2 regions of the Kitasatospora sp. NPDC090308 genome follow, and region 2 is predicted to be linked to the other one. Evidence: predicted binding sites of a transcription regulator. Region 2 holds the regulator's gene; the other holds the start of a gene.
What was found. Region 2 encodes HspR, which represses chaperone genes until heat shock. Its sites were predicted from a motif close to TTGAGNNNNNNNNNCTCAA; they were not measured.
Positions count from the first base shown of each region.

Region 1: the regulator HspR is predicted to act here: its motif matches at 6,834-6,852, upstream of lon (endopeptidase La).

Region 1 covers NZ_JBIVXY010000002.1:628,859-638,164, reverse strand. The annotation lists gene ACIQVD_RS06845 (anion permease) at 1-43, shown strand, start outside; gene ACIQVD_RS06840 (hypothetical protein) at 58-285, shown strand; gene ACIQVD_RS06835 (MDR family MFS transporter) at 467-2,047, opposite strand; gene ACIQVD_RS06830 (MarR family winged helix-turn-helix transcriptional regulator) at 2,156-2,620, opposite strand; gene ACIQVD_RS06825 (DUF3533 domain-containing protein) at 2,739-3,782, shown strand; gene ACIQVD_RS06820 (GtrA family protein) at 3,801-4,331, opposite strand; gene lon (endopeptidase La) at 4,418-6,811, opposite strand; gene ACIQVD_RS06810 (rhomboid-like protein) at 6,982-7,704, opposite strand; gene ACIQVD_RS06805 (response regulator transcription factor) at 8,022-8,756, shown strand; gene ACIQVD_RS06800 (sensor histidine kinase) at 8,835-9,306, shown strand, end outside.
Region 2 covers NZ_JBIVXY010000006.1:193,249-202,554, forward strand. The annotation lists partial or broken gene ACIQVD_RS16820 (sugar phosphate nucleotidyltransferase) at 1-379, opposite strand, end outside; gene ACIQVD_RS16825 ((Fe-S)-binding protein) at 742-2,955, opposite strand; gene dnaK (molecular chaperone DnaK) at 3,261-5,108, shown strand; gene grpE (nucleotide exchange factor GrpE) at 5,105-5,695, shown strand; gene dnaJ (molecular chaperone DnaJ) at 5,834-6,982, shown strand; gene ACIQVD_RS16845 (heat shock protein transcriptional repressor HspR) at 6,990-7,514, shown strand; gene ACIQVD_RS16850 (hypothetical protein) at 7,722-8,723, shown strand; gene ACIQVD_RS16855 (hypothetical protein) at 8,750-8,905, opposite strand.

The sequences.
Region 1 (9,306 bases), on a different contig from region 2:
GCCCGCCCCCGCCCCCACCGCCCCGACCACCCTCGCGGCCTGAGAGGAACCCCCGCCATGACCATCAAGTGGGCCGCACTGGCCGAGACCGCGGGCGTCAGCCTGCTCGTGACCGTCGCCGTGGTCGCCGTGTTCGCGCTCGGCAACCTCGCCCTCTCCCGCCGGGAGGCCATCCTCGCGGCGGGCACCGGCCGGGGCACGGCGGCGCTGGCCGCCGCGGGCGTCTGCTTCGCGGCCTGCGCGGCCGTGGTGCTGTACGGCATCTCGCTGATCGCCGCCAAGTAGCGCCGCACCCGCGCCCGTACACGCCGCACCCGGCCGTACGCACCGCACCGGCCGTACGCACCGCACCCGCCCGTGCGCACCGCACGGCGAAGGGCCCCCGCCGCACCGGCGGGGGCCCTTCTCGCATGTCGTCTCTCGGGTGTCGGCGGTCCGGCGGTCCGCCGGTCCGCCGGTCAGTCGGTCAGTCGGCGACCAGCTCCGCGGCCTTGGCCTCGGCGGGGGCGGCGGCCCGCTCCTCGTTGGAGGTGCGCAGCGGCACCTCGCGGATGAACAGCACCAGCAGGAAGCCGACCACCGCGAACGGCGCGGCGATCAGGAACACCGTGCCGACGCCGTGCCCGTACGCGTCGGTGATCAGCGGGACGATCTGCGCGGGCAGCTTCTTGAGGTCCGGGATGCCGTCGCCGCCCGCCCCGGCGGCCGGGATGCCGGCCTTGGCGAAGTTCTCCGCCGCGTAGCTGGCGACCTTGTTGCCGAGCAGCGCGCCGAGCGCGGAGACGCCCATCGCGCCGCCCATGGTGCGGAAGAAGGTGACCACCGAGCTGGCCGCGCCGAGCTCGTTGCGCGGCACCGTGTTCTGCACCGCGAGCACCAGGTTCTGGCTGGTCAGGCCGAGGCCGATGCCGGCCAGCAGCATGTAGAGGGCGAGCAGCGCGTACGAGGTGTCGGCCCGGGCGGTGCCCATCAGGCCGAGGCCGGTGGCGAGCAGCACGGTGCCGGCGACCAGGAAGCCCTTCCACTTGCCGTACTTGGTGATCAGCCGGCCGGCCACGGTGGAGGAGACCGCGAGGCCGAGGATCATCGGCAGGGTGAGCAGGCCGGCCTGGGTGGGCGACTTCTCCTTGGCGAGCTGGAAGTACTGGCCGAGGAAAGTGGTGGTGCCGTACATCCCGACGCCGACGAAGGCGCTGGCCAGCGCGGCGAGGGCGACGGTGCGGTGGCGGAACAGGTCGAGCGGGATCAGCGGCTCGGCGGCGCGCTTCTCGACCGCGACGAACAGGCCGGCCAGCGCCAGGCCGCCGAACACCATCACGAAGGTCTGCCAGGAGACCCAGTCGTAGTTCTTGCCGGCCAGCGAGATCCAGATCATCAGCAGGCTGACGGCGGCGGTGATCAGCGTCGCGCCCAGGTAGTCGATCTTCGGCTTGCGGGCCGGGGCCTCGGGAAGCTTGAGGGTGCGCTGCAGCACCAGGATGGCGACCAGGGCGAACGGGACGCCGACGTAGAAGCACCAGCGCCAGCCGAGCCAGGAGGTGTCCACGATGACGCCGCCGATCAGCGGGCCGCCGATGGTGGCGAGCGCGAAGACCGCGCCGAAGTAGCCGCTGTAGCGGCCGCGTTCGCGCGGCGGGACCATCGCGGCCAGGCAGATCTGGCCGAGCGCGATCACGCCGCCGGCGCCGATGCCCTGGAGCACCCGGCAGAAGATCAGCATGCCGATGCTCTGCGACAGGCCGGCCAGCGCCGAGGAGAACACGTAGATCACCATGGCGATCTGGACCAGCAGCTTCTTGCTGACCAGGTCGGAGAGCTTGCCCCAGAGCGGGGTGGCGGCGGTGATCGACAGCAGGGCGGCGGTGACCACCCAGGTGTACGCGGACTCGCCGCCGTGCAGGTCGGTGAGGATCCGCGGGAGCGCGTTGGAGACGACCGTGGAGGAGAGCACGGCCACGAACAGGCCGAGCAGCAGGCCCGAGAGGGCTTCGAGGACTTGGCGGTGGGACATCTGGACCTGCGGCGGTGCTTTGAGGGTCGTCGACATGCGGTTCCTTCGACTAAAAATTCGTTGCCTCAAGCAACTATACGCCGATAGTTGACTGAGGCAACTTTCTTCAAGCCCAAGTAAAGAAACCCTCCCGACCGGCCGCCCTCAGACCCCCTCGGTCAGCTCGTTGAACCGCTCCAGCAGCCGGGCGAACTGCTCCAGCTCGCCCAGCTCCCACCCGGACAGCGAGGCCCGGAACCGCGCCATCCGCACCTCCCGGGCCGCCGCGAACCGCCGCTCGCCCTCCTCGGTCAGCGAGACCAGCGAGGCCCGCCGGTCCAGCGGGTCGGTCTCCCGGCAGAGCAGGCCCAGCTCCTCGATCGCCCGGATCTGCCGGCTCACGGTGGCCTTGCCCACCCCGAAGTGCAGTCCGACGTCGGTCACCCGGGCCCGCCCGGACTCCCGGATGAACCCGAGCAGCACGTACGCCCCGGCCTCCAGCTCGGGGTGCACCAGGCGGGAGGTCTCCGCGGCCCGCGCCCGGCTGCGCCGGAACAGCGTCGCCACCTCGCGCTCGACCGCGAGGAACGCCAGTTCGGCGGGGTTCCGCCGGTCCAGGGGGTCACTCATGGCGCTCAGTATCGCGCAGCTCGCGCCTCCCCCGGCACGCAACTGTTTCATGATATGAAGTATCCGTTTTGACTTTTTTGCCGCATTCGAACCGCTATATAGAGGGAGACGCCCCGCCATGGCCCACACGGCAGAGCAGCGCAAGGGATTCCTCGGCGACCTCCGGGACGCGGTCACCCCCCGCGCGTTCTTCCTGGTGGTCGCCGTCCTGCTGCTCCAGCTCGGCTTCATCACCTCGTACGTGGGCGCGCTGCACCACCCGACGCCGCACGAGCTGTCCATCGCGGTGGTCGCCCCGCCCGAGGTCGCGCCCAAGCTGGTCGGCGCGCTGGAGTCCGTCCCGGACAGCGCGGTGCGCGCCTCCGCGCTGCCGGACGGCGACACCGCGCGGGAGCGGATCAAGGACCAGAAGGTCTACGCGGCCTGGGTGTTCGACCCGACCGGCACCGAGGACGCGCTGCTGGTCGCCGACGCCCGCGGCCCGGCCGCCGCCACCGCCGCGGAGGGCGTGGTCACCAAGCTGGCCGCCGCCCAGGGCCGGACCGTCGTGGTCGACGACACCATCCCGCTGGCCAAGGGCGACGCCGAGGGCCTGTCCGCCTTCTACCTGGTGGTCGGCTGGTGCGTGGGCGGCTACCTGGTCGCCTCGATCCTCGGGATCAGCGCCGGCTCCCGCCCGGCCAACACCGGTCGGGCGCTGCTGCGGCTGGGCACGCTGGCGCTGTACTCGGTCGCGGCGGGCCTCGGCGGCGCGCTGATCATCGGCCCGATCCTGCACGCGCTGCCCGGCTCGATCGCCGCGCTCACCGGGCTGGGCACCCTGGTGGTGTTCTCGGTCGGCGCCGTCACGATGGCCCTGGAGTGCCTGTTCGACGTGGTCGGCATCGGCCTGGCGGTGCTGCTCTTCGTGGTGCTGGGCAACCCCAGCGCGGGCGGCGTCTTCCCGCCGCCGCTGCTGCCCGCGTTCTGGCGGGCGATCGGCGAGTGGATCCCGAACGGGGCCGGCACCTCCGCGGCCCGCTCGATCGCCTACCTGGACTCCACCCACCTCACCGTGCCGTTCCTGGTGCTGGCGGCCTGGGCGGTGGGCGGCGTCGCGGTGACCTTCCTCGCGGTGGCCCGGCCGCCCCGGTTCGGCCGCCCCATCCCGGCCGAGGGGTGAGCCCGGCCGGGGCGGGGGTCAGACCCGCTCGGGCTCCCGCCCCGGCCGCCGCCGGTCCTCCGGCTCCCGTTCGGCCAGCTCGGTGAAGACGAAGCGGTTCATCGCCCAGAACCGGAACGCCATCGCCAGCAGGGTGCCGACGATCATCCCGCTGAAGAAGTCGGCGATCTCCTGCGCGAAGTGGCTCACGTCCGGCGTCCGGAGGTCGAACACGTACCGGGACGCCACCAGCGGGAGGTCGTTCACCCCCACCGCCAGCGCGCTCACCACGAAGAACCCGGCCGCCTCCCGCTTGCGCCCGACCGCGCGGAACGACCACTGCCGGTTCAGCACGTACGAGATCACCGTGGTGACCACGGTCGCGACGGTCAGCGCCAGCACCGGCTTGTTCTCCAGCACGGTGGTCTTCAGGCCGAAGTTGATCAGCATGGTGAGGAGGAAGCAGGTCCCTCCGACCACCAGGAACTTCACCAGCGTGCGGTGCTTGACCAGGAACGGCCGGTAGCGCTCCGGGACGGCGGCCAGCACGCGCTGCGTAGGGGACGGCATGCGGGCAGTCTCCCACCGGCGCCGCCCGGAGACCACCAGGGGCCCGCGGACGGGTCCGCGGGCCCCCGGTGGTGCCGGACGGGGCGTCAGGCCGCCGCCACCAGCACCTCGGCCGGCTCCAGGGCGAGCCGCAGCACCTCGCGGACGTCGGACACCGGGTGCACCGTCAGGCGCTCCAGCACCTCGGCGGGGACGTCGTCCAGGTCCGCCTCGTTGCGCTTCGGGATGATCACCGTGGTGATCCCGGAGCGGTCCGCGGCCAGCAGCTTCTGCTTGACGCCGCCGATCGGCAGCACCCGGCCGGTCAGCGACACCTCGCCGGTCATCGCCACGTCGGTGCGCACCTTGCGGCCGGACAGCAGCGAGGCCAGCGCCGTGGTCATGGTGATGCCCGCGCTCGGACCGTCCTTCGGCACCGCGCCGGCCGGCACGTGCAGGTGGATGCCCCGCTCGCGCAGCCCGGTCACCGGCAGCTCCAGCTCGGCGCCGCGCGAACGCAGGTAGGAGAGCGCGATGTGCGCGGACTCCTTCATCACGTCGCCCAGCTGGCCGGTCAGGGTCAGCCCGGTCGAGCCGGTCTCGGCGTCCGCCAGCGAGGCCTCGATGTAGAGGACGTCGCCGCCGGCCCCGGTGACCGCCAGCCCGGTGGCCACGCCCGGCACCGCCGTGCGGCGCTCGGCCGGCTCCTGGGCCGACTCCGGCACGTGGTGCGGCCGGCCCAGCAGGGCCCGCAGGTCGTCCGGGCCGACCGCGGCGGGCAGCTCGCGCTCGCCCAGCTCGACCTGGGCGGCGACCTTGCGCAGGATGCGCGCGATCGCCCGCTCCAGGTTCCGGACGCCCGCCTCCCGGGTGTACTCGGCGGCCAGCCTGCGCAGCGCCCGCTCGTCCACCGTCAGCTCGGCCTCGCCCAGGCCCGCCTTGGCCAGCTGGCGCGGCAGCAGGTGGTCGCGGGCGATGGCGACCTTCTCGTCCTCGGTGTAGCCGTCGAGGCGGACCAGGTCCATCCGGTCCAGCAGCGGCTCGGGGATGGCCTCCAGCACGTTCGCGGTGGCCAGGAACACCACGTCGGAGAGGTCGAGCTCGACCTCCAGGTAGTGGTCCCGGAAGGTGTGGTTCTGCGCCGGGTCCAGCACCTCCAGCAGGGCCGCCGCCGGGTCGCCCCGGTAGTCCGAGCCGACCTTGTCGATCTCGTCCAGCAGCACCACCGGGTTCATCGTCCCGGCCTCCTTGACCGCCCGGACGATCCGGCCCGGGATCGAGCCCACGTACGTCCGGCGGTGGCCGCGGATCTCCGCCTCGTCGCGCACGCCGCCGAGCGCGACCCGGACGAAGGACCGGCCCATCGCCTTCGCCACCGACTCGCCCAGCGAGGTCTTGCCCACGCCGGGCGGCCCGACCAGCGCCAGCACCGCACCTCCCCGGCGTCCGCCGATCTGCCCGAGGCCCTGGTCGGCCCGGCGCTTGCGGACGGCCAGGTACTCGACGATCCGGTCCTTCACGTCCGCCAGGCCGGTGTGGTCCGCGTCCAGCACGGCGCGGGCCCCGGCGATGTCGTACGCGTCCTCGGAGCGCTCGTTCCACGGCAGTTCGAGCACGGTGTCCAGCCAGGTGCGGATCCAGGAGCCCTCGGGCGACTGGTCGCTGGAGCGCTCCAGCTTGTCGACCTCCTTGAGCGCGGCCTCCCGGACCTTCCCGGGCAGCGCGGCGGCCTCGACCCGGGCCCGGTAGTCGTCCTCCTCGGAGTCCGTCCCGCCGTTCAGCTCGGCCAGCTCCTTGCGGACCGCCTCCAGCTGGCGCCGCAGCAGGAACTCCTTCTGCTGCTTGGCCACGCCCTCCTCGACGTCCTTGCGGATGGTGTCGTTGACCTCCTCCTCCGCGAGGTGCTCGCGCAGCAGGCCCAGCGCGTACTCCAGCCGGGCCGGGCGGTCCGCCTCCAGCAGCACCTTGAGCTTCTGCTCGGCGGTCGCGAACGGCGCGTAGCCGATGTGGTCGGCCAGCTCGCCGACGTCCTCGATCGCGGCCACCCGGTCGACGATCTGCCAGGCGCCGCGACGGCGCAGCCACTGCGTCGACAGCGCCTTGTACTCCTTGACCAGCTCGGCCGCCCGCCCCGCCACCGGCAGCCCCTGGTCCGACTCCTTGAACGGCGTGGTCTCCACCCAGAGCGCGGCCCCGGGCCCGGTCGTCCCGGCGCCGATCCGCACCCGGCGCACGGCCCGCACCAGCGCCGCCGGGTCGCCGTCCGCCAGCCGCCCGACCTGCTCGACCGTCGCCAGCGCGCCCACCGCCGCGTACGACCCGTCCAGCCGCGGCACCAGCAGCACCTGCGGCTTGCCCCCGCCGCTCCCGGCCCGCGCCGCCTCCACGGCGGCCCGCACCTCGGGATTCGAGAGCTCCAACGGAACCACCATGCCGGGAAGCACTACCTCGTCGTCGAGCGGCAGCACGGGCAGGGTGAGTGGAACGGACGTCGATGCCATGATCTCTCCCCAGTCAGTGAAGTTGAGCTGACCTGACTAAGGTTCGGTGCACCGCGATTGTTCCCCACCCGCTGTTCACCGTCAGTGAACGCAGCGCGAGAACCCCGCACCCCGGTCGGGGCACGGGGAACGGCGGGGGACGACGGGGGGACGGCGCGGGGGACGGGCGGTCAGCCCTCGACGGACGCGGTCTCCGGGCGGGACCGGACCTGCCAGGCCGGCGCCCGCCGCGCCCGCCGCGCCCGCCACGGCGGCCGGGGCCCGCGGCCGCGCAGCAGCGGCCAGAGCGAGACGCCCACCGCCAGGGCCGCCGGGTGGCCGACCGAGGTGACCAGGTCGGGGTCGGTCACCAGCTGGTGGCCGACCAGCGCGACGCCCGCGCCCAGCGCGGTCCGCCGCCCCACCGGGCCGAGCAGCCCGGCGAGCGCGCCCAGCGAGGCGAGGACGCCGTACGAGACGCCGATGTCCATCGCGTCGAGCAGCTCCTTCCCGGCCCGGCCGGTCGCCACCGCGGCGACCACGACGGCCTGCGAGAGCAGCGTCGCGGCGACGTGGCCGGCGCCGAAGACGCCGAGGGCACGAAGGCCGCCGACGCGTCGTTCCAGGGGTGCGACGGTGAGGGCGAAGGCCCAGAAGTACGGCATCCAGACCGGTCCGGCGACCCACAGGCCGCTGCCGACCAGGGAGAGGGCGGGGTGGACGAGCAGGTTGTGCGCGTCGGTGGAGGAGAGCGACTGGAGCCGGTGCACGGTCTCCGGATCGCCCAGGCGCCCGTACAGGGTGGTGCCGAGCAGCAGCGCGAGGTAACCGAGTGCGAACGGGTTGGCCCGCGGGGTGGGCACGGCCCGCAGCCCGGGGCGGATCAGTCGTCGACGCAGTTCCGCGCTGGTCATGGTGCCTCCAGAACGCCTTGTCCGGCCCACGATACGGGGGCCGGGTGAGAGCCGTCTGAGGAACTTCTGTGAAGACCTCCGCCCCGGCACCTGCCGCTCGCACACGTACCGTTACAGCTCGCAAGTGCTCCGGGTAAGGTATCGGCCCGTGCCCGTCCGAGCGGGGACCTGCCAAACCGGCCGCGACCGCGGACGGGGCGCTCCCGCGCGGAACGGCACGGCGGAAGCAAGACGACGACGGAACAAGACGACTACGAGCGGAGCCCGCCGTCCCCCCGGACGGCCGGCCCGCGAGCCCTGGGGGCGGTGGCGTGACCGTGACAGAGATCCAGCAAGAGACGATCAGCAGTGGGCCGGTGGGCACCCAGCGACGGGTGCTCGTCGTGGAGGACGAGCCCACCATCGCCGAATCGATCGCGGCCCGGCTGGGAGCAGAGGGCTTCAAGGTGGCGGTGGCCCACGACGGGCCGGGCGCGGTGGACGGGTTCCACACCTGGCAGCCGGACCTGGTGGTGCTCGACATCATGCTGCCGGGCTTCGACGGCCTGGAGGTGTGCCGCCGGATCCAGGCGCAGCGCCCGGTGCCGGTGCTGATGCTGACCGCGCGGGACGACGAGACGGACCTGCTGGTGGGTCTGGGCGTCGGCGCGGACGACTACATGACCAAGCCGTTCTCGATGCGCGAGCTGGCGGCCCGGGTGAACGTGCTGCTGCGCCGGGTGGAGCGCGCCCAGCAGGCGGCCCGCACCCCCGCGCTGGGGTCGCTGCGGTTCGGCGAGCTGGAGATCGACCACGTGCAGCGCCGGGTCCGGCTGGGCTCGGGCGACGTGCACCTGACGCCGACCGAGTTCGACCTGCTGGCCTGCCTGGCGGCGCAGCCGCGCGCGGTGCTGACCCGCGAGCAGCTGCTGGCCGAGGTGTGGGACTGGACCGACGCGTCCGGCACCCGCACGGTGGACAGCCACGTGAAGGCGCTGCGCCGGAAGATCGGCGCGAGCTGGATCCGCACGGTGCACGGCGTGGGGTACGCGCTGGAGGCCCCGCTGTCCTGACCGGGCCCCGCCGGTCCCGGGCCCGCGGGCCCGCGCGGCTGCCCCCGCCCCGCCCCGAGCACGAGTCGCAGGGACACCATGACCTTTCCGCAGCAACGCAACGGGGAAGCCGAACCGGCTTCCCCCCGGCCCCGGCCCTCGCTCGCGGCGCGCGCCGCGCACCGGGTGTGGGCCGACATCCGCCCGTTCGACCCGGTCCGGTCGATCAAGGGCAAGCTGGCCATGCTGGTGGTCGTCTCGGTGGTGCTGGCCACCGGGATGGTGGTGGTGGCGATCCGCTCGGAGACCCAGATCCGGCTGATCATGATCTTCTCGCTGATCGCCTCGCTGCTGTTCATGCAGTTCCTGGCGAACGGCCTGACGGCGCCGCTGCGCGACATGACGGCGGCGGCGCGGTCGATGGCGGAGGGCGACTACAGCGCCCGGGTCGAGGTGTCCTCGCGGGACGAGATCGGCGAACTGGCCGACACCTTCAACCGGATGGCGGGCGACCTGGAGGCCGCCGACCGGCACCGCCGCGAGCTGATCGCCAACGTCTCGCACGAGCTGC
Region 2 (9,306 bases):
CGCTGTGCCCGTCGCGCAGGGCGGCGATGTCCAGGCCGGAGAGGATGTCGCCGTTGAAGACCAGCACCGGCTCGTCGGGGCCGCAGGTGAGGCCGGTGGCGGCGTTGCGGATCGCGCCGCCGGTGCCCAGCGGCTCCTCCTCGGTGAGGTAGACCAGTTCGATGCCGTAGGGGCTGCCGTCCTGGAAGTGGTCGACGAAGACCTCGGCGAGGTAGGAGGTGGCGAGCACCACGCGGGTGACGCCGGCGGCGGCGGCCCGGGCGAGCTGGTGCGCGATGAACGGGACACCCGCCACGGGCAGCATCGGTTTCGGCGTGTGGGTGGTCAACGGACGGAGGCGGGTGCCCTTGCCTCCGACCAGCATGATCGCCTGGGTCATGGTGCTGTCTCCCGTGGTCGAATTCCGGCGGCCCGGCACGACAGGGTCCGGTGCGCTCGCTCGGTGAACTGGCCGGGGCGGCGTGCCATGGCCTCCGACGGAACCGGTCCTTCCCGCGGTTCCGTCGCACACTCTATTTGCTCGAACATCGCCTGGGTGCCACCACCCCGGTCGATCGTGCGTGCGGATCGGCGCTCCGGGGCCGGGCCCGGCTCGGGAAGCGTCGCGGGCCGTTCCCCGGACCGGGCCCCGGTGCCGCGCCCGGTCCGGACGCGGCCGGACCCCGGGGCCGCGACGGGCGCCCGGGGTCCGGGTGGTGCGGGGGTGCGGGTGGTACGGGTGAGGCAGGTGGTGCGGGGGTGTCAGGCCTCGACCGGCTCCGCCTCGGCGGCGGGGGCGGCCTTGACCGACTCCAGCAGCAGCTGGGCGACGTCGACGACCTTGAGGTGCTCCTTGGCCGCGCCCTCGTTCTTCTTGCCGTTGACCGAGTCGGAGAGCATCACCAGGCAGAACGGGCAGGCGGTGGAGACGATGTCCGGGTTCAGCGACAGCGCCTCGTCCACCCGCTCGGTGTTGATCCGCTTGCCGATCCGCTCCTCCATCCACATCCGGGCGCCGCCGGCGCCGCAGCAGAAGCCGCGCTCCTTGTGGCGGTGCATCTCCTCGTTGCGCAGGCCGGGCACCCGGCCGATGATCTCGCGCGGCGGGGTGTAGACCTTGTTGTGCCGGCCGAGGTAGCACGGGTCGTGGTAGGTGATCAGGCCCTCCACCGGGTTCACCGGCAGCAGCTTGCCCTCGTCGATCAGGTGCTGGAGCAGCTGGGTGTGGTGGATGACCTCGAAGTGGCCGCCGAGCTGCGGGTACTCGTTGGCGATGGTGTTGAAGCAGTGCGGGCAGGTGGCGACGATCCGCTTGGTGGGGGCGTCCTCCAGCGCGGCGTTCAGGGTCTCGACGTTCTGCGCGCCGAGCATCTGGAACAGGAACTCGTTGCCGAGGCGGCGCGGGGAGTCACCGGTGCAGGTCTCCTCCTTGCCGAGGATGGCGAACTTCACGCCCGCGGTGTGCAGCAGTTCGGCGAACGCCTTGGTGGTCTTCTTGGCCCGGTCCTCCAGGGCGCCGGCGCAGCCGACCCAGTAGAGGTACTCGACCTCGGCGGGGTCGATGTCCTCGCCGATCACCGGCACCTCGATGCCGGTCTCCTTCTTCAGCTCCTTGACCCAGTCCAGCCGGGCCTTGGTGGCCAGGCCCCACGGGTTGCCCTTGTTCTCCAGGTTCTTGAGCATCGTCCCGGCCTCGGTCGGGAAGCTGCTCTCGATCATCACCTGGTAGCGGCGCATGTCGACGATGTGGTCGATGTGCTCGATGTCGACCGGGCACTGCTCGACGCAGGCGCCGCAGGTGGTGCAGGACCACAGCACGTCCGGGTCGATGACGCCGCCCTCCTCAGCGGTGCCGATCAGCGGGCGCTCGGCCTCGGCCAGCGCGGCGGCGGGGACGCCGGCGAGCTGCTCGGCGGTGGCCTGCTCCTCGCCCTCCATGGACTTGCCGCCGCCGGCCAGCAGGTACGGGGCCTTGGCGAAGGCGTGCTCGCGCAGGCTCATGATCAGCAGCTTGGGCGAGAGCGGCTTGCCGGTGTTCCAGGCCGGGCACTGCGACTGGCAGCGGCCGCACTCGGTGCAGGTGGAGAAGTCGAGGATGCCCTTCCAGGAGAAGTGCTCGACCTGGGAGACGCCGAACACGGCGTCGTCGGCCGGGTCCTCGAAGTCGATCGGGGCGCCGCCGCTGGTCATCGGGCGCAGCGCGCCGAGCGCGGTGCCGCCGTCGTCCTCGCGCTTGAAGTAGATGTTGAAGAAGGCCAGGAAGCGGTGCCAGGCGACGCCCATCGAGGGGTTGACGCCGATGGTGATCGCCCAGGCGAAGGAGATGCAGATCTTCAGCATCGCGAACAGGTAGACCAGGTTGACCAGGGTGCCGTGCGCGGTGCCGTGGAAGGCGGCGGCGATCGGGTACGAGACCAGGTAGGCCGGGTCGTAGGAGTCGACGCCCTCCAGGGCGCCCTCCAGGCCGCGCAGCATCATGATGCACAGGCCGATGCCGAGGATCGTGTACTCGACGTAGAACGCCTGCCAGGCGATCGAGCCGGCGAACCGGGACTTGCGGCCGGCCCGGGAGGGCAGGCTGAGCAGGCGGATCACCATCAGGGTGAGGATGCCCAGGGTGGTGAGGGTGCCGATCAGCTCGACGAAGATGTTCCACGGCAGCCAGTGGCCGATGACCGGGAGCACGAACTCGGCGTCGAAGAGCTGCCCGAAGGCGTTCACCAGGGTGAGCACCAGCGAGAAGAACCCGACGGCGACGAACCAGTGGGCGACGCCGACGACGCCCCAGCGGTTCATCCGGGTGTGGCCGAGGAACTCCTTGGCCACGGTGGCGACCCGCTGCGCGGGCTGCCCGAATCGGGTGCCGTCGGCGGAGCCGGTGCGCACCACCTTGTAGATGTACAGCGCCGCACGGGCGGCGAGCGCGGTGCCGATCACGAATGTGACCAGCGAGATGACGATCGCTGCTAGCTGCATCGGCTCTCCGTCTCCAGCGGCTCTGGTCCGAGTCTTCCCTTGGGTCCCCCGCAGATTGTACTGGTCGGTAACTTGCAGGGTCGACGCGCCGGACATTACCGCGCGTTAACACTCCGCCAGAAGATGTTCAAGGTATGGCGGCAGTCACTAAGCCCAGACTCACCCGCCCGGAGCAGCCGCCGGACCCCTCGCGACATAAGCGCTCAGTAAAGTTGAGCGACACGGACTCAAAGCTGTTGACGCGGTCCGATCGGTCGTGCATCCTTGAGTCCGTACTGCTCAACTTCTCCTCGGAGGTATTCACGATGGCACGCGCGGTCGGCATCGACCTCGGTACGACGAACTCCGTCGTCAGTGTTCTTGAGGGCGGTGAGCCCACGGTCATCACCAACGCCGAGGGCGCTCGGACCACGCCGTCCGTCGTCGCCTTCGCCAAGAACGGCGAGGTGCTCGTCGGCGAGGTCGCCAAGCGGCAGGCGGTCACCAACGTCGACCGCACCATCCGCTCGGTGAAGCGCCACATGGGCACCGACTGGAAGATCGGCATCGACGGCAAGGACTTCACGCCGCAGCAGATCTCCGCCTTCGTCCTGCAGAAGCTCAAGCGGGACGCCGAGGCCTACCTGGGCGAGACGGTCACCGACGCCGTCATCACCGTCCCGGCCTACTTCAACGACTCCGAGCGCCAGGCCACCAAGGAGGCCGGCGAGATCGCGGGCCTGAACGTCCTGCGCATCGTCAACGAGCCGACCGCCGCCGCCCTGGCCTACGGCCTGGACAAGGACGACCAGACCATCCTGGTCTTCGACCTCGGCGGCGGCACCTTCGACGTCTCGCTGCTGGAGATCGGCGACGGCGTGGTCGAGGTCAAGGCCACCAACGGCGACAACCACCTCGGCGGCGACGACTGGGACCAGCGGGTCGTCGACCACCTGGTGAAGGTCTTCCAGTCCGGCCACGGCGTCGACCTGTCCAAGGACAAGATGGCCGTCCAGCGCCTGCGCGAGGCCGCCGAGAAGGCCAAGATCGAGCTGTCCTCGTCCTCCGAGACCTCGATCAATCTGCCCTACATCACGGCCTCCGCCGAGGGCCCGCTGCACCTGGACGAGAAGCTCACCCGCTCGCAGTTCCAGCAGCTCACCTCGGACCTGCTGGACCGCTGCAAGGTCCCGTTCCACAACGTGATCAAGGACGCCGGCATCCAGCTGTCCGAGATCGACCACGTGGTCCTGGTCGGCGGCTCGACCCGCATGCCGGCCGTCGCCGAGCTCGTCAAGGAGCTGACCGGCGGCAAGGACGCCAACAAGGGCGTCAACCCGGACGAGGTCGTCGCCATCGGCGCCTCCCTGCAGGCCGGTGTCCTCAAGGGCGAGGTCAAGGACGTCCTGCTGCTCGACGTCACCCCGCTGTCCCTCGGCATCGAGACCAAGGGCGGCATCATGACCAAGCTGATCGAGCGCAACACCACGATCCCGACCAAGCGCTCCGAGATCTTCACCACCGCCGAGGACAACCAGCCCTCCGTGCAGATCCAGGTCTACCAGGGCGAGCGCGAGATCGCGGCGTACAACAAGAAGCTCGGCATGTTCGAGCTGACCGGCCTGCCGCCGGCCCCGCGCGGCCTGCCGCAGATCGAGGTCACCTTCGACATCGACGCCAACGGCATCATGCACGTGGCCGCGAAGGACCTCGGCACCGGCAAGGAGCAGAAGATGACCGTCACCGGCGGCTCCTCGCTGCCGAAGGACGAGGTCAACCGCATGCGCGAGGAGGCCGAGCGCTACGCGGAGGAGGACACCAAGCGCCGCGAGGCCGTCGAGACCCGCAACCAGGGCGAGCAGCTCGTCTACTCGACCGAGAAGTTCATCGCGGACAACGCGGACAAGCTCCCGGCGGACGTCAAGACCGAGGTCGAGACCGCCATCGGCGAGCTCAAGGAGACCCTCAAGGGCGAGGACGTCGCGGCCATCCGCACCGCCACCGAGAAGGTCTCCACCACCGCCCAGAAGCTCGGCGCGGCGCTGTACGCGCAGGCCGACGGCGCGGGCGCGGCGGCCGGCGCGGCCGGGGCCGGCGAGGCGGGCCCGAAGGAGGACGACGTGGTCGACGCCGAGATCGTCGACGACGAGAAGCCCAAGGGCGGTGCGGCATGACGGAGAAGCCGCAGGGCGAGCAGCCCGGCGACGACTCCGCCGCCGAGGAGGCCGTGCTCAAGGCAGCCGAGGAGGCCGTCGCGGGTGCGGGTGCCGACGAACTGGCCGCCGCCAAGCGCGAGGCCGGCGAGCGCACCGCCGACCTGCAGCGGCTCCAGGCCGAGTACCAGAACTACCGCAAGCGGGTCGAGCGCGACCGGGCCACCGTCCGGGAGATCGCGGTCTCCAGCATCCTGGAGTCGCTGATCCCGGTGCTGGACGACATCGGCCGGGCCCGCGAGCACGGCGAGGTGACGGGCGGCTTCAAGTCGGTCGCCGAGTCGCTGGAGACGGTCGTCGCCAAGCTCGGGCTGCAGCAGTTCGGCAAGGAGGGCGAGCCCTTCGACCCGACCATCCACGAGGCGCTGATGCACAGTTACTCGTCGGACGTGACGGAGGACACCTGCGTGCAGATCCTCCAGCCCGGGTACCGGATCGGCGAGCGGATCATCCGCCCGGCGATGGTCGCGGTCGCGGAGCCCCAGCCGGGCACCCAGACCACCGGCGAGCCGGACGGCGACCAGGCTGACGGCCCGTCCGACAGCTGAGTAGAGTCCCCGTGCGCTGCGGAGTCGTACGTCGTCCAGTACGACGGCCGGCTCCGCAGCGCCGTATCACGGCACCGCACCGCGCGGTGCCGGCAGGCAACAGAACTTCGGGATTCCGGGAGGTGGCGGTCAAAGGCCATGAGCGCTAAGGACTACGTGGAGAAGGACTACTACAAGGTCCTCGGCGTGCCCAAGGACGCCACCGCCGCAGAGATCAAGAAGACGTACCGCAAGCTGGCCCGCGAGTTCCACCCGGACGCGAACAAGGGCGACGCCAAGGCCGAGGAGCGCTTCAAGGACATCTCCGAGGCGTACGACGTGCTCTCCGACGAGAAGCGCCGCAAGGAGTACGACGAGGCCCGCTCGCTGTTCGCGGGCGGCGGCTTCCGGCCCGGCGGGGCGGGCGCGGCCGGGGGCTTCGACTTCGGCGACCTCTTCAACGGCGGGAGCGGCTCGGGCGGCGGCGGGATCGGCGACGTGTTCGGCGGCCTGTTCAACCGCGGCGGTCGGCAGACCGCCCAGCCGCGCCGCGGGGCCGACGTCGAGACCGAGGTCACGCTGAACTTCGAGGAGGCCGTGGACGGCGCGACGGTGCCGCTGCGGATGACCTCCCAGGCCGCCTGCCGCGCCTGCGCCGGGACGGGCGCCAAGGCCGGCACCACCCCGCGGGTCTGCCCGACCTGCGTCGGCGCGGGCACCGTCAGCCGGGGCCAGGGCGCCTTCGCGCTCTCCGAGCCCTGCCGGGACTGCAAGGGCCGCGGCATGATCGTCGACGACCCGTGCACCGTCTGCCACGGCAGCGGCCGGGCCTCCTCGGCCCGGACCATGCAGGTGCGCATCCCGGCCGGGGTGCAGGACGGCCAGCGGATCCGGCTCAAGGGCAAGGGCGCCCAGGGCGAGCGCGGCGGCCAGCCCGGAGACCTGTACGTCACGGTGCACGTCGACCCGCACCCGGTGTTCGGGCGCAAGGGCGACAACCTCACGGTGACCGTGCCGGTGAGCTTCCCCGAAGCCGCGCTGGGCGGCACCATCGAGGTGCCGACCCTGAACGGTCCGGCCGTGAAGCTCAAGCTGCCGCCCGGCAGCGCCAACGGCCTGACCATGCGGGCCCGGGGCAAGGGCGCCACCCGCAAGGACGGCACCCGCGGCGACCTGCTGGTCACCGTGGAGGTCTCGGTGCCCAAGCACGTCGACGGAGACGCGCTGACCGCACTGGAGCAGTACCGCGAGGCCACCGCCTCGGACGACCCGCGAGCCGCCCTGTTCAAGGCGGCGGAGGGAGCGTGAGACCCCGATGAGTCCCCATCCCGACAGCAGCCGCGACGGCACCGGCCGGATCGGCCCCGGCCCCGGCCTGGGCGAGGGCCTGCCCGGCGGCGGTCGCCCCCGCGCCGCCGCCCCGCCGTACGTGCTCACCGAGGACACCCCGGTCTACGTCATCTCGGTCGCCGCCGAACTCTCCGGGCTGCACCCGCAGACCCTCCGCCAGTACGACCGCCTCGGCCTGGTCAGCCCCGACCGCACCGCCGGCCGCGGCCGCCGCTACTCCGCCCGGGACATCCAGCAGCTGCGCGAGGTCCAGCGGCTCTCCCAGGACGAGGGCATCAACCTGGCCGGGATCAAGCGGATCATCGAGCTGGAGAACCAGGTCGCCGCCCTGCAGTCCCGCGTCACCGAACTGGTCGACGCCCTGGAGGGCGCCGCCGCCACCCTCCAGCAGCGCGAGGCCGCCGTGCACGCCTCCTACCGGCGCGACCTGGTCCCCTACCAGCAGGTCCAGCAGTCCAGCGCGCTGGTGGTCTGGCGGCCCAAGCGCTGAGCGTCCGGCACCGAGCCGCCGACACCCCTCCCGTTCGGGGGGTGCCGGCGGCTTCCGCGTCCTGTCAGAGTTCTTTTCCGGAGCGCCGCCCGCCTGTCCGCAGTCCGGTAATCCGAGGGGGATCGGGAGACCTTCGCTCTATGATGCGGGCCGGAGGGCACGCGCCGGATCCACCAAAGGCCCCAGCTCAGGCAAGGAGTCATGGACATGAGCACTGAGCGGAGGAACCCCGCCGCAGCCCCTGGCCTTTCCCCCGAGGCCCGGGCCCTCTACACCCGGGCCGTGCAGAGCGGCGGGAAGCTGACCGGGCGCCACGCCCTCCCCGCCGACCGGGACGACCCCGCGCTGCACGAACTGCTGGACGTCGGACTCCTGCAGCCCGAGGTGGGCCCGGCCGGGACGTACGCGGTGAAGGACCCCCAGCAGCTGGCCGAGGCATTGTCACTGGGCTTCCAGCTGGAAGCCACCAGAATCCTGCACCGCTCGATGGCGACCACCCAGGCCCTGCAGGAACTCCACCAGGAGTACCTGGCCTACATCGCGCACCCCGAATCCGGCGGCGCCATCGAATACGTCCAGGGCCGGGGGAACATCAACGAAAACCTGGCGGCGATCATGGCCAGCGCGTCGAATGAAATGCTCACGGCACAACCCGGCGGCGGCCGCGGCGAGGACGCCCTGAAGATAGCGATCGCCCGCGATATGGAATTCGTGGAACGCGGCGGGACGATCAGGACCATCTACCAGCCGAGCGCCCGCTATTCGAACCCGACGATCAGCTACGTCCAGGCGGTGACCCAAGAAGGTTGCCAGGTGAGAACACTGGACGAGGCCTTCGCCAAGCTGATCGTGATCGACCGGAAGGTCGCCGTGATAACCGTCGGCGACGAGCAGAACCGGGACCGCGCGGCCTTCGTCCGGGACGACGCCGTCATCGACTACATCGTGGGCGTCTTCCACAGTCAGTGGGAGCGGGCCATCCCCTTCACCGGCGGCCACGAAATACCGCCGCAGGTGGTGTCCAGCATGCGCAAGCAAATCGTCCGCATGATGCTGGAGGGCATCGCGCACCGCACGATCGCCCGGCGCATCGGCCTCAGCGAGCGCACCCTCGCCCGCCACATCGCCGAAATGCGCGAGGAGTACGGGGTGGAGACGCTCTTCCAGCTCGGGTGGAAGATCGCACAGGCCGAGGGGCCGACGGGCTGAGCTCGGCGGCCCCTCGACGCCGGGGCCTACCAGTGGCTGTCCATGTCCGCCACGAGGGCCTTCTGCACCACAGTGGTCTCGGAGGCGCTCCAGTAGGAGTCCGCGCTCGCCGGGCCGGCTCCGAGAAACACAGTGATGCCCAGCAGAACAGCCGCGATCAGGATACGACGGACCTTCAGCACAACATCACTCCTTTCGGGACAAATCCATCGCGAGCATCGCCCGCTCGAACGATGGCCGCACCAATTTCCGACATATGATTCCCCATCAACCGCCCTCACGTCACCCCACCCCCCTCAACATGCCGGGGATCGGTCGCTGAAATGTGCATGTCGGCGCGCACGAACGGGGGCCGCGGCCCGAGGTGTCATCTATCCGCCAGGCAGCCAGATGCCACCGTGCGCCAGTGGACTCGTTGACACCCGGCGATGGACGATCAGCTAGTCGTAACCGCAGTAGCACAATCCAGCGCGTCCACCGCACCGGCCGCCGAACCCGGAGTGCGGCAATCTCCGGGTCCTCAACCGCCGTTCCGACGGACAGGGGGCATCGGACCCGACGGCCGAATCACCACACCCGGAGT